DNA from 4 places in the Bacillus sp. DTU_2020_1000418_1_SI_GHA_SEK_038 genome. Region 3 is predicted to be linked to each of the others. Evidence: predicted binding sites of a transcription regulator. Region 3 holds the regulator's gene; each other region holds the start of a gene.

What was found. Region 3 encodes Rex, which represses fermentation and respiration genes when NADH is low (regulators of the CRP and FNR family bind a similar motif). Its sites were predicted from a motif close to TTGTGAAATATTTCACAA; they were not measured.
Region 1: RRV45_RS12980 (DoxX family membrane protein) is a predicted target of Rex. The motif match lies at 1,348-1,365, and genes of this name have one in related genera.
Region 2: RRV45_RS08000 (helical membrane plugin domain-containing protein) is a predicted target of Rex. The motif match lies at 1,317-1,334, and genes of this name have one in related genera.
Region 4: RRV45_RS07575 (TIGR04053 family radical SAM/SPASM domain-containing protein) is a predicted target of Rex. The motif match lies at 1,757-1,774, and genes of this name have one in related genera.

The regions. Positions count from the first base shown of each region.
Region 1 covers NZ_CP135435.1:2,637,150-2,640,364, forward strand. The annotation lists gene ilvD (dihydroxy-acid dehydratase) at 1-683, opposite strand, end outside; gene RRV45_RS12975 (hypothetical protein) at 934-1,152, opposite strand; gene RRV45_RS12980 (DoxX family membrane protein) at 1,435-1,941, shown strand; gene RRV45_RS12985 (hypothetical protein) at 1,969-2,373, opposite strand; gene RRV45_RS12990 (biotin transporter BioY) at 2,671-3,215, shown strand, end outside.
Region 2 covers NZ_CP135435.1:1,612,486-1,615,700, reverse strand. The annotation lists gene RRV45_RS08005 (NAD(P)/FAD-dependent oxidoreductase) at 1-778, opposite strand, end outside; gene RRV45_RS08000 (helical membrane plugin domain-containing protein) at 819-1,256, opposite strand; gene RRV45_RS07995 (MFS transporter) at 1,573-2,835, opposite strand; gene RRV45_RS07990 (aldo/keto reductase) at 3,082-3,215, shown strand, end outside.
Region 3 covers NZ_CP135435.1:506,826-510,040, forward strand. The annotation lists gene abc-f (ribosomal protection-like ABC-F family protein) at 1-41, opposite strand, end outside; gene moaC (cyclic pyranopterin monophosphate synthase MoaC) at 401-892, shown strand; gene RRV45_RS02715 (redox-sensing transcriptional repressor Rex) at 980-1,627, shown strand; gene RRV45_RS02720 (YdiK family protein) at 1,661-1,867, opposite strand; gene RRV45_RS02725 (CPBP family intramembrane glutamic endopeptidase) at 1,864-2,595, opposite strand; gene groES (co-chaperone GroES) at 2,890-3,174, shown strand.
Region 4 covers NZ_CP135435.1:1,521,693-1,524,907, forward strand. The annotation lists gene yjfP (esterase) at 39-806, shown strand; gene RRV45_RS07565 (metal-sulfur cluster assembly factor) at 905-1,213, shown strand; gene RRV45_RS07570 (DsrE family protein) at 1,227-1,565, shown strand; gene RRV45_RS07575 (TIGR04053 family radical SAM/SPASM domain-containing protein) at 1,869-2,993, shown strand.

The sequences.
Region 1 (3,215 bases), 2.1 Mb from region 3:
CGTTCCTCTGCGACAGCTAGAATCGTACCATTACCAGGAAGTGCAAGGCCAAGCCCTTCCGCTAAACAGTTCATGGAGTTTGCAGTAAACATCCCTGAGCATGACCCGCAAGTAGGACAGGCGAGTTGCTCAATTTCTAGTAATCTTGCTTCATCAATTTTACCTGATTGGAAAGCTCCTACCCCTTCAAATACAGATGTTAAGTCGAGCGGATTACCTGCACTGTCTGTTCCTGCCTTCATCGGTCCGCCGCTGACGAAGATTGTTGGGATATTGAGGCGAAGTGCCGCCATCATCATTCCAGGAGTAATTTTGTCACAGTTAGGAATACATACCATTCCATCGAACCAATGTGCTGCAACAACTGTTTCAACAGAATCTGCAATGATTTCACGGCTTGGCAAAGAATATCTCATTCCAATATGCCCCATCGCAATCCCATCATCGACACCGATCGTGTTCATTTCAAACGGAACTCCACCTGCTTCACGGATAGCATCTTTCACAATTTTACCGAATTCTTGTAAGTGAATATGTCCTGGAACTATATCAATATATGAATTGACTACCGCAATAAACGGCTTTCCAAAGTCCTCTTCTTTAACACCTGCTGCACGAAGTAAGCTTCTGTGAGGCGCACGATCAAATCCTTGTTTTATCATATTACTGCGTAGATCTGCCACGTTTAATCCCTCCACATTTCTTTTTCAAATTTTATACATATTTTAATTGATAAATATTATTTAATTATCCTAAATAATATTATAATTTAACACTATATCTTGCATAATGTAAAGGAAAAACTTTAAAAATTCAGTATTTTTATAGTATAGAATGTCCACTGCTTCCTATTTCAAAATAATTAATTCACGGATTTATTTATAAGCAAAAAAAAATGCCCCTATTGGACACTGTTTTCTGGGATTTGATTATCTATTGAAGCTTCTCAACTGCTGATTCCCTATTTTCATACCATAGCTTAAGATGTGTGAGGATTGCGAAAACTAGAAATGCATTCATTGCCCATACAGAAATAAAAGGCGCCATACCGCCAAAATCAATTGAATAATACCCTTTTAACACCATAACAATATAAGATTCAATGAAAACTAAAATAAATCCACCGATCCCTGCAATTGCCGTACGAACCATTTCTATCACACCTTCTATCGATCTTTTATACACAAAATTTAAATATATTTATAATAATAATTATAATTTAAAAGCTGTCAGCCTTCAATAAAAATTTCATAAATTAGTCAAAATTAAGCATTAATATTTCTTGACAAACCAATCCCCTCTATAAATAAACATTTTTCTTGAAATTTTCACATTTTATTTACATTTACGTGAAATGGATCACAGAAATGTTAAATATAGGGATATTTTTGCTACTATATTCATGTATTCATCAAAAAGTTGGGAGAGATATGTATGTTTGTTAATTGGTTAAGAGAAAATCAATTATCTGCTGGATTTTTGACTATTATTCGATTGTATCTTGGTTATTCTTGGATCAGGGCGGGATACCATAAAGTTACAGATGGATTTGATGCTTCTGGATATTTACAAGGAGCCATCGCGAAAGCCTCAGGGGAGAATCCAACGGTACAAGGATGGTGGGCTAGCTTTTTAGAAGGATTTGCCCTTCCAAATGCAGGTCTATTTAGCTTTTTAGTTGCATGGGGAGAACTATTAGTAGGATTAGGTTTAATTCTTGGCTGCTTAACGACTGCTGCTGCATTTTTTGGAATCATTATGAACTTTGCCTTTATGTTTTCAGGAACAATAAGTACAAACCCGCAAATGATATTATTAACAATATTCATTTTAATCGCCGGATATAATGCTGGGAAAATCGGAATAGACCGCTACATTATTCCTATTATCAGAAACCAAATGAAAGGAAAATCTACTAGATCAGAAATCGCATCATCCTAGTCTATGGTTGCAGGGCAAGGCAAGCTATTAGATAGCTTGCCTTGCCTTTTTTTCTTCCTTTGTAAAAGTTAAAAAGAAAAATAATAAGAAGCTTAGCAATAAGATGGACCCACCAACAATGTAGAGAATCGTGTTGACGGCACTTGGAAGAAATGCAGGTTTAAATATATAGAGAGCCATGCCCCCTGTTAATCCGATAGAACCGATAATAGCAGTATATACATGAAGCTTTGCTAAGATTCCAATTTTCGGGGAAAATACTTTATAGTATACTGCCCATGCAAATAGTGTTAACCAGCCAACAACAAGTATATGGGCGTGAATAGGTCTGAACGCATAATCCCCTGCCCCAGCCATATGTGACCCTAAGAAAGCGCCAATAAATCCAAATAGTGCTGAAAGTCTTAATAATAGCTTACTATAATTGTTCATATTTTCCATCTCCAATTTGTATTTTTTCCGATTCATTCTAAATCAAATCCCAATTTATAATATACAACGGGTTCTATATATTAGGAAAGGCTAACATCAATAAGAGCTTTGAAGTTTTCCCCCTCATTTTCTTATAATAAGCTTCTAATATGAACAGAAGATGAACATCCTTTTACAAATTGGAAATCTCCCTATGATAGTTTTATATGTTAACTAAAAATAAAATAAGTTGACATATACTTAGGTTAGCCATTATCCTTGATTTATATTTACTAATAATGTTTGGAGGATAGGGAAATGAAAAAGAGATTAAGAACCATTGATTTAACGCTTGCTGGTATGTTTGTAGCTTTGATGTGTGTAGGAGCAAATATAACTACATTTGTTCCCTTTATGGTTATAGGCGGTGTACCGATTACGTTGCAAACATTTGTTGCCATATTATCTGGAGCTATTTTAGGCAGCCGGCTAGGAGCCATTTCAATGGCCGTTTATGCCTTTGTCGGTCTTGCAGGTGCGCCAGTATTTGCTAAATTTGGCGGAGGTATGTCATCCTTAATTAGCCCGACTTTTGGCTTTATTCTCTCTTACATTCTTACAGCCTATGTAACTGGAAAAATCATCGAAATGAAAAAGAGTATCCCCGTTTATATTAGTGCAGCTTTAATTGGAATGGTTATTAATTATGTTATTGGCACAAACTGGATGTATTTTGCCTATAAGCTTTGGGCAGCTGCTCCGGATGGATTTACTTATAAAATGGCTTGGATGTGGATGGTTGTGCCATTGCCAAAGGATATTGTTCTTGCCGTTTGTGCTGGGATCATGGCAAATCGACTTGA
Region 2 (3,215 bases), 1.1 Mb from region 3:
CTTGAATGCCGCCTGTCCAAACAAATGTGTTTGCAATAATTTTTGAACCGTCTTTAAGATCGATTTCATTGCCATTTACATTTGTTACAGGAAGACCTGTCAAGAATTCTACACCACGTGCTTCAAGGCTAGCTGTTGCACGTTCGATTAAATGGTCTGGCAGAACTGGAAGAATTTTTGGACCAGCTTCAACAAGCTTGATTTTCAATTCTTTCGGATCTACCCCATATTTTTTTGCGATTTTAGGCATATTATCAACGATTTCACCTACTAGTTCAACACCAGTTAAACCACCGCCGCCAATAACAATCGTAGCATCTGCTTCATTTTTAGATTTACTGTATTCTTCAATCTTGCCAACAATATGATTGTAAATGTTATTAGCATCATCAACTGATTTTAGTACCATGCTGTTTTCCTCTAGTCCAGGAATACCGAAGTAACCAGTTTTACTTCCTAGAGCAACAACGAGTGTGTCATATTTCAAAGTTGAACCATCATCAAGCTTAACTGCTTTTTCATCAGCTGAGAAAGATTCAACCTTAGCAATTTTCAAGTTAATATCTTTACCTTTGAAAAGCTTTTCTAAAGGCATAGAAATAGCTTTTTCTGCAATAGTTCCACCTGCAAGGCGGTGCAGTTCAGTAATAATTTGGTGTGTCGGGTATTGATTCACAACAGTAACATAGGCTTCATCACTATTTAAATATTTGCGAACAGTTAAAGCTGAAAGAACTCCGCCATAGCCTGCTCCTAAGATCACAATATGTTTTGACATGTATTATCCCGTCCTTACTAGTTGTATTAAAGAAACTATCCTATTTTTGTGCTTCCTTCTCTGATGTAATTTGAAGGTAAGCGTTTACGAAACGGAAAAGCTTTTGAGCTTGAGGATCTTTTAACATTTTTAAAACGCCAAATAACCCAATAACTTCATGGCTTTCTTCCGCACGGTCTTTTGCTTCAATAGCAGTAGCTGCAATATTTTTAACAGAATCCTTAATAGGTCCTGCCATTTCAGTAATTGCACCAATCATATCATTCTTTAATACTTCATCAGTTGTCACAGATTGTGCAAAGTCATAAGACTTATTTAAGATGTTGACAAGCTCAGTAAGCTTAGGAAGCTGCTCTACTAATGTTGTCAAGGATTCCTGTACCTCAGGTTTTAAAAGCTGATCAAGTACATCAAGCTTGTCTTGATTATATGACACAAGTTCTTGTTCAGGCTTTTGTTGAGTAAGCGTTGCAGTCATGTCCTCTTTCCCCTTTACAATTTAAAAAATTTTAACAATAAACTGAAGGAAAATTCCATTTTGTGTGATATTTCACAATACAAAGCATCAAAGCATATTTACGTTATAATAATCACTAAAAAGCTAATTAATAATTTCATATCCCTCAGTCATCCCAAAAACTACTATACGCCTAAATTTATATAATTTCAATTGGATTTTTATATATTCATAGCTTAAATGTTATTTACAGGTGGAATATGAAAAAGTAAAAAGGCTGCATTCCTCAAAATGGAATACCAGCCCCTTTCATTAAGCTTTATCTTACGAATTACACCTAGTGCTCTGAATTAAACTTTGCTTGATTTGGTACACGCAGTAAAAGGATTCCACCAATAATAAATAAGATGATTAAACTGAAAACACCACTGTTTGTATTCCCAGTAATATGTGCAGTAGCACCTACTAAAGTTGGTCCCGCAATGGCTGCAACCTTGCCAAAAATATTATAAAAGCCAAAGAATTCATTTGATGACTCCTTAGGAATGAGCTTGGCAAAATACGCACGGCTAAGCGCCTGTATTCCCCCCTGTACAGTGGCTACAAGCATCGCAAGTATCCAAAAATCGATGGCAGTTTTCAGGAAATAGGCATAAATGCAAATACAAATATAAACAAATATGGCGACAATAATCATTTTCTTTTCACTAAACTTTTGCCCCATTTTTCCAAACAAAACGGTAAATGGAGCTGCAACTACCTGAACTAGAAACAAAACAATTAATAATGTAGAGGCACCAATACCTAAATCAGACCCATATGCCGTTGACATCGTTAAAATCGTATGGACGCCATCAATATAAAAGAAATAAGCGATTAGGAACAGAAATAATGCACGGTAAGCCTTAATATTTTTCAGTGTTGCAAACAGCTTTTTAAAACTAGTTGTTACAGGATTCGGAACACGATCTACATAATACTTCTGTTCAACATTCTTTAACATTGGGATGGTAAATAGACCCCACCATAGAGCAGTAATGACAAATGCGATTTGGCTAGCTATTCCAACTGATAGTGGGATAATCCCTTGCTGAGACAATAAAATAATAGCAATTGAAATAATAAACGGGATGGTACTCCCAATATATCCTAGAGCAAAGCCATTTGAAGAAATACGATTCATTCGGTCCTCACTCGTTACATCCACTAGGAAAGCGTCATAGAATATATTCGCTCCCGCAAATCCAACAGAGGTCAAAACAAAACATCCTAAAAGAATCAGCCATTGATCATTTGGGACTACCGCTAAAAGTAATGTAAAAATCACACCAAGTGAAGCAAAAAATGTGAAAAACCTTTTCTTGAATCCCCTAAAGTCTGCTATTGTACCAAGTAATGGTGCTAGAATGGATACGATTAATGTGGCAAATGAGTTCGCATAGCCCCAATAAGCTGTAGAGGCTGAAGCAGAAATCCCCGCGTCTGTTGCTGCAGACTTAAAATATAAAGGAAAAATAGCTGTTACGACAACAATAGAATAGGCGGAGTTGGCCCAGTCATAAAAAGCCCAGCTTCGTTCCGGTTTTGTCATCTTCCCCATAACCAAACCTCCTTTTTTAATCATTCGTATTGACCAATAATTCCCTTTTATTACATTGTACACTTTATGGGCAGAATAATAGTATATTATTTTCGTAAATTTTTAATAATCAAATTAGAATTCTGCCATTTTATGAGTAAATATTGGAAAATGGCAAATTTTTATTTTACAATAGTAATGTGATATTTAACGTACATATTGTTAGCTTAATAAGCAGGAGAATTTATTAGACAGGAGAAATGAATAATGAATTTTGTAACATTAAATAACGGCTTGAAAATGCCCCAGCTTGGATTTGGCGTGTGGAAGGTTAAAAATGACGAAGCAACTAAAGCTGTTGTTAAAGCACTGGAAACAGGTTATCGTTCCATTGATACTGC
Region 3 (3,215 bases):
CCAAAGTTCTTTATTAATTGATTGACTTGTAATAAAATCATTTTGTTCACCTCAAGCTTTATCGCAGATTAACGGGCTGTAAGACCCCCACTTTAAGAAGTTGAGTAAGCAAAAATTACTAAGTGGGGGATCAACAGCCCGTAAATGCCCGAATTTAGGAACACAGACTAAGAACGCCACATCCTGTGGCAACGTCTGTGTGACCCACATCCTGTGGGCCGCAACTAACAATCAATGGGGGATGAAGAAAACCCCCACTGATTGAAGTTTCACTTTATAGAATAAGTGTAACTCATTCATATTTGTTGGGCAATGTATGTGAGGATGGACAAGAATTATTGTGAAGTGTTTTACACATTTGCCTAAAAATAGTGTATGATTTTGTTGTGAGGTGTTTTAAATGTCTGATTTTACCCATTTTAATCAAGAAGGCAGAGCAAAGATGGTCGACATAAGCGAGAAATCGGTGACGGCGAGAACTGCGATTGCTCATTCCAGTATTACAGTTAATAAAGAAATATATGAAAAAATCACTTCTAATAAAATGAAAAAAGGTGATGTACTCGCGGTTGCACAAGTCGCGGGAGTGATGGCGTGCAAGAAGACGTGGGAAATCATTCCAATGTGTCACCCAATACCATTAACAGGAGTAGATATTTCGTTCTCATGGAGCCTCGATCAAGAAGAATATACACTGCTCATTGCCGCTACTGTCAAAACAAAGGGGAATACTGGAGTTGAAATGGAAGCGTTAACAGCTGCATCCGTATGTGCATTAACAGTTTATGATATGTGTAAGGCAGTTGATAAAGGGATGGTCATTGGCAAAACCTATTTAGTAGAAAAAACAGGCGGAAAAAATGGAGATTTTAAAAGGGATTCCAGATTATAATCTATTGATTATAAATGAAATAAAGCTCCTAAATAATTAAACATTTGTCACAATGTGTTGAGCAAACGTAAGAGAGGAGATAAGATAATGGCGAATGAGTCATTAAAAATTCCACAAGCAACAGCCAAAAGGCTTCCTTTATATTATCGATTCTTAAAAAATTTGCATGCTTCTGGGAAACAAAGAGTCTCTTCTGCAGAATTAAGTGAAGCAGTAAAGGTTGATTCTGCTACAATTCGGCGGGATTTTTCCTACTTTGGAGCTTTAGGGAAAAAAGGATATGGCTATAATGTAAATTATTTACTAACCTTTTTTCGGAAAACGTTAGATCAGGATGAATTAACGAAAGTAGCCCTTATTGGTGTTGGTAATTTAGGCACTGCCTTTTTAAACTATAATTTCCTCAAAAACAATAATACGAAAATTGAAGTAGCCTTTGATGTAGACGAGGGAAAAGTTGGGACATTCATTGGTGATGTACCAATTTATCATATGAGTGATCTGGAAAAAGTAATCGAGGACCAACAAATTCAAGTCGCGATTTTAACTGTTCCCGCTCCTGCAGCACAACCTATTGCTGATCGAATTGTCCAAAGCAGTATAAATGGAATTTTGAATTTTACTCCTGCCCGTTTATCTGTACCGTCCTCAATCAGAATCCATCATATTGATTTAGCTGTAGAGCTGCAGTCGCTTATATACTTTCTTAAGCATTATCCTGCAGAGGAAGAATAAGCTAAACAAAGAAAATGAGCACTATTCATGTGCTCATTTTCTTTGTTTGTTATTGATAATTTTGAAATGAATTGCAACCATCCGCAGGCCGGTACCTAAGTCAAAGGTTGCGATAATAATTAGAAAGTAAGTAAATATTCCCCAGCCTTCGTTTCTTTGAATGTTTTGGATCGCGATATAAGTAAAGAGGATCCCTAGAATAATATAGATGATGCCTGATAACAATGGTGTCCTTCTCATAAAAATCCTCCAATAAAGCTTTGCATTTTTTCCGCTTCTTTTATCCAGTTTTCAATGTTTTCTCTGTTAAATTGGATAATGACGACAAGTGTATTCATAGCCACATGCGCAAAAATCGGTACTAGAATTTGCTTTGTTTTCACATATAGGAAAGCAAAGGTAAAGCCCATCGCTGAGTACAAAAGAATATGTTCAAACTCAAAGTGAGCAAGAGCAAAAATAACAGAACTTATTAAGGCAGAAAGAAAAAAGTTCAGCCTCTGATAAAGCGTTCCGAAAATAATCTTTCGGAAGATAATTTCCTCTAGAATTGGACCAATAATAGAGCTGACAACAACGACTAAGGGTGATGCTTGAATAAGTCTAATAATTTGTTGTGTGTTCTCTGAGCCCATTTCAATTCCAATTAAATTTTCTATATTGGCGGCAATAGATTGCGCAAATAAAGCAAGGAATACTCCACCAATGGCCCAAGCTATGGAAGATCCGGCAGACGTTGCATTTCTCAATGAAAGGCTTTCCTTCATTTCTTTTCGGAGGAGTGCCAACGTAATAATTAATGTGATTGTAAAGCTAATGACAATCCAAGAAGTGACAGCGATGGTTTCCATGTCAGCCATGCTTTTGCCGTATAGTGTTCCCCAAAACGCTATGAACGGAACCCCGATTAAACTAGATAATTGCATCCCTATATAAGCAATGAGAATATACCAATATTCTTTTCTCAATATTTTATCTCCTTATCCATTGTGTATACCAATCCTCATTTTACCCGTAAAAAGGTCCAAGTTTCAAATTGTAGACTTAAAAAGATGGTTTGCTGCCTGGATTTTAAGGATAAACTATCATTTGGCAATGTCTGTAAAAGTTAAGTGGCCCATCTTAAATATTTTTTACAAAAAATTTGAGCTTCACTCTTGCAAATATACAGCAGATTCATTAATATAATAATTGTGTTAGCACTCACTAGATGAGAGTGCTAATAAATAAAATTTACATATTTATTGAGGAGGTTGTTTCACTTGTTAAAGCCACTAGGTGATCGAATTATTATCGAGCTTGTTGAAACTGAAGAAAAAACTGCAAGCGGCATCGTTTTGCCGGACACTGCAAAAGAAAAGCCTCAAGAAGGCAATGTAGTTGCTGTCGGAACTGGCCGCGTTCTTGAGAACGGTGAGCGTGTAGCCCTTGAAGTTGCTCAAGGCGACCGCATTATCTTCTCAAAATATGCTGGTACTGAAGTGAAGTACGAAGGCAAGGAATATTTAATTTTACGCGAAAACGACATTCTTGCTGTTATTGGTTAATTAAGCCATACAGCTTTACAACTTTATTAGTTTGAACTGCC
Region 4 (3,215 bases), 1.0 Mb from region 3:
CTAATATTTAGTTTGGCTTAACATTAGGAGGATTTACAATGATTACTGTGAAAAATTCCAAACTTAACGAAATTCCCTTTCTTCACATTGCCGATTCAACTAAATGGGAAGAACAACTTCCATCTATCATCTTTATTCACGGTTTCACAAGCAGGAAGGAATTTAATCTGTACTATGCTTACTTACTAGCTGAAAAAGGGTTTCGTGTTATCCTTCCTGAAGCACTATACCATGGTGAAAGAAGTACTGGACTGTCGGGAAACGAACTGAATTTACATTTCTGGGAGATCATCATCCGAACAATCGAAGAACTGGATATCGTAAAAAGTTCCTTCGAAGACGAGCAATTGATAGACCCCAGCAGAGTAGGTGTTGTTGGGACTTCAATGGGGGGAATTGTCACATTAGGTGCACTTACTCAATACCCTTGGATAAAAGTGGCGGCAAGCTTAATGGGAATGCCTTACTATGAGAAGTTTGCCTTGCACCAAATAGATGAACTTCAACGTCATGGAGTTGACATTCCACTCACAAAGGATGAAATTGCTCATCTGATGAACAAAATTAGAGAACTTGATTTAAGTAAGCAGACTGATAAACTTAGAAATAGACCATTGCTATTCTGGCATGGCAAACAGGATTCGGTCGTTCCTTACTCACCTGCCTTTCATTTTTATGAAACGATTAAACCTTTATACGATAAACAACCGGAAAATCTTTCATTTATTATTGATGAGAAAGCTGGTCATAAGGTGAGTACGACAGGGGTTATAGAAACAGTAAAATGGTTTGAAACTTATTTATAAAGTAAATTTACTGCCTGATGTGATGCCCGTCATTTATATTCAAGATTGTTTTTGATAAGATAATAATTAGAAACATAGAAGAAGGAGTGTTATAGCAGATGGATCAAGAAGTAAAAGACAGTATTATGGGTGCTCTAGAGCTAGTAGTTGACCCAGAACTTGGTGTGGATATCGTTAATCTTGGATTAGTTTACGATGTTAAGATGGATGAAGAGGGAAAGACGACCGTTGATATGACTTTAACGTCAATGGGCTGTCCTCTTGCTGGAACAATTGTAGAAAACGTAAAGAGTGCTCTAGCAGATATTCCAGAAGTGAAAGAGACGGAAGTAAATATAGTCTGGAATCCGCCATGGTCAAAAGACAGAATGTCTCGATATGCGAAGATTGCTTTAGGGGTTCGTTAGAGGTGAGAGGCTGATGAAGAATAAAGTCATTCTAGTTAGCTCTGATCAGCTTGGAAAAGGGGATAAGGAGCTTGGTGAAGGCGTCCTTGAAACCTTTTTTACATTGTTAAAGCAAAGAGAGGAATTACCTGCAGCAATTTTTTGCATGAATAGCGGTGTATTTGCATTAACTGAACAATCCTTTGCTTCCGTTCATCTTAAAGAGCTGGAGGAAAAGGGAGTAGAAGTAATTGCCTGCAAAACTTGTGTAGACTATTACGAAGTGCAAACTAAATTAATTGCCGGTAAAATTAGCGGGATGCCAGCCTTTATTGATCTAGCATCCAAATATGAAGTCATTACGATATCATAGAACAGCAGGGGCTTATGCTCTTGCTGTTTTTTTTCTTATTGGTCAGCTTATGGTGTACAGTTAGGAACCAGTCCGAAATAATCAGTTTACTGGACAGGTTTCGTTGTTTAGTCAAAATCCTGTTAAAATACTCCAATCCAGCAAGTTAATTTGACTGGATTAGAATTTTCCTCCTCCTTTAATGATCCTCAATGTGAGATTTCTCACTATTTTATTTTGCATTTTCCCTTATAATACGATTGCAATCAATATTTAGATAAATATCCTTCAATGGAAATAGTGAATATGAGAGGAAGGATTCTAATGTCCTTTAGCCGCGATTTTAATAAAGATCCTTTTATTGTAATTTGGGAATTAACAAGAGCTTGTCAGTTAAAATGCCTTCATTGCCGGGCTGAAGCTCAATATAGAAGAGATCCCCGCGAATTATCTTTTGAGGAAGGAAAGGCATTAATTGATCAAATCTATGAAATGAATAATCCGATGCTTGTCTTTACAGGTGGTGACCCATTGATGCGAGAGGATGTTTTTGATATTGCGAAGTATGCAGTGGAAAAAGGTGTCCGTGTCTCAATGACTCCTAGTGCAACCCCAAATGTGACAAAGGAAGCGATTGAGAAAGCAAAGGAAGTGGGTTTATCACGCTGGGCATTTAGCCTTGATGGTCCTACGCCCGAAATACATGATCATTTTCGCGGAACAGCAGGGTCGTTCGATTTAACGATCGAAAGAATTAAGTATTTGCATGAGCTTGAAATTCCTGTTCAAATTAACACAGTTATTTCTCGTTACAATATTGATTACTTGGATGAAATGGCGAAGGTCGTAGAAAATTTGAAATGTGTTCTCTGGAGTGTCTTTTTCCTAGTTCCGACTGGAAGAGGACAGGAAAGCGATATGATTTCACCTGTTGAACATGAAAAAGTATTTAAGTGGCTATATGATTTAAGTAAAAAGGTGTCCTTCGATATAAAAACAACTGCAGCCCAGCATTATCGCCGTGTTGTTATTCAGAATAAAATGAGAGAGGAGCAGGCACAAAACGGTGATATTCAATATTTAGATGCTCTGACTCAACAAGGATTAACTGGATCTATAGATGGTCTTGGACGGGCTCCTAAAGGTGTTAATGACGGCAATGGCTTCGTGTTTATTTCTCATATTGGAGATGTCTACCCGAGCGGGCTTCTTCCAATTAAAGCAGGAAATGTAAGGGAACAGCCTTTAGCTGAAATATATAGGGAATCACCGGTTTTCAAAAACTTAAGAAACCCTGATGCATATAAGGGCAAGTGCGGAGTATGTGAATTTAGATATGTTTGCGGCGGCTCACGTTCCCGGGCCTATGCAGTCACAGGAGATTATATGGAAAGTGAACCTTTCTGCGTATACATTCCAAAAGCATTAAGAAAAAAAGCAACATCTTAAAAATTGAATCAAAAGGTGACTCCGAATGGCGGTCTTCACTCACTCTGCACACTGTATATAATTTCTTGTAAGAGCATATTATATAAAGTATTATGTGAGTTAAATGTCTGTCCAATTGCTAAGTCACCCTCTTTGGCTTTTTTAACTAAATTTAACTGAAAGTCCTAATTAAGTTATTTTGTATGCTACAATGTTTCAAAAGAGGTCACCCTCAATGGAGTT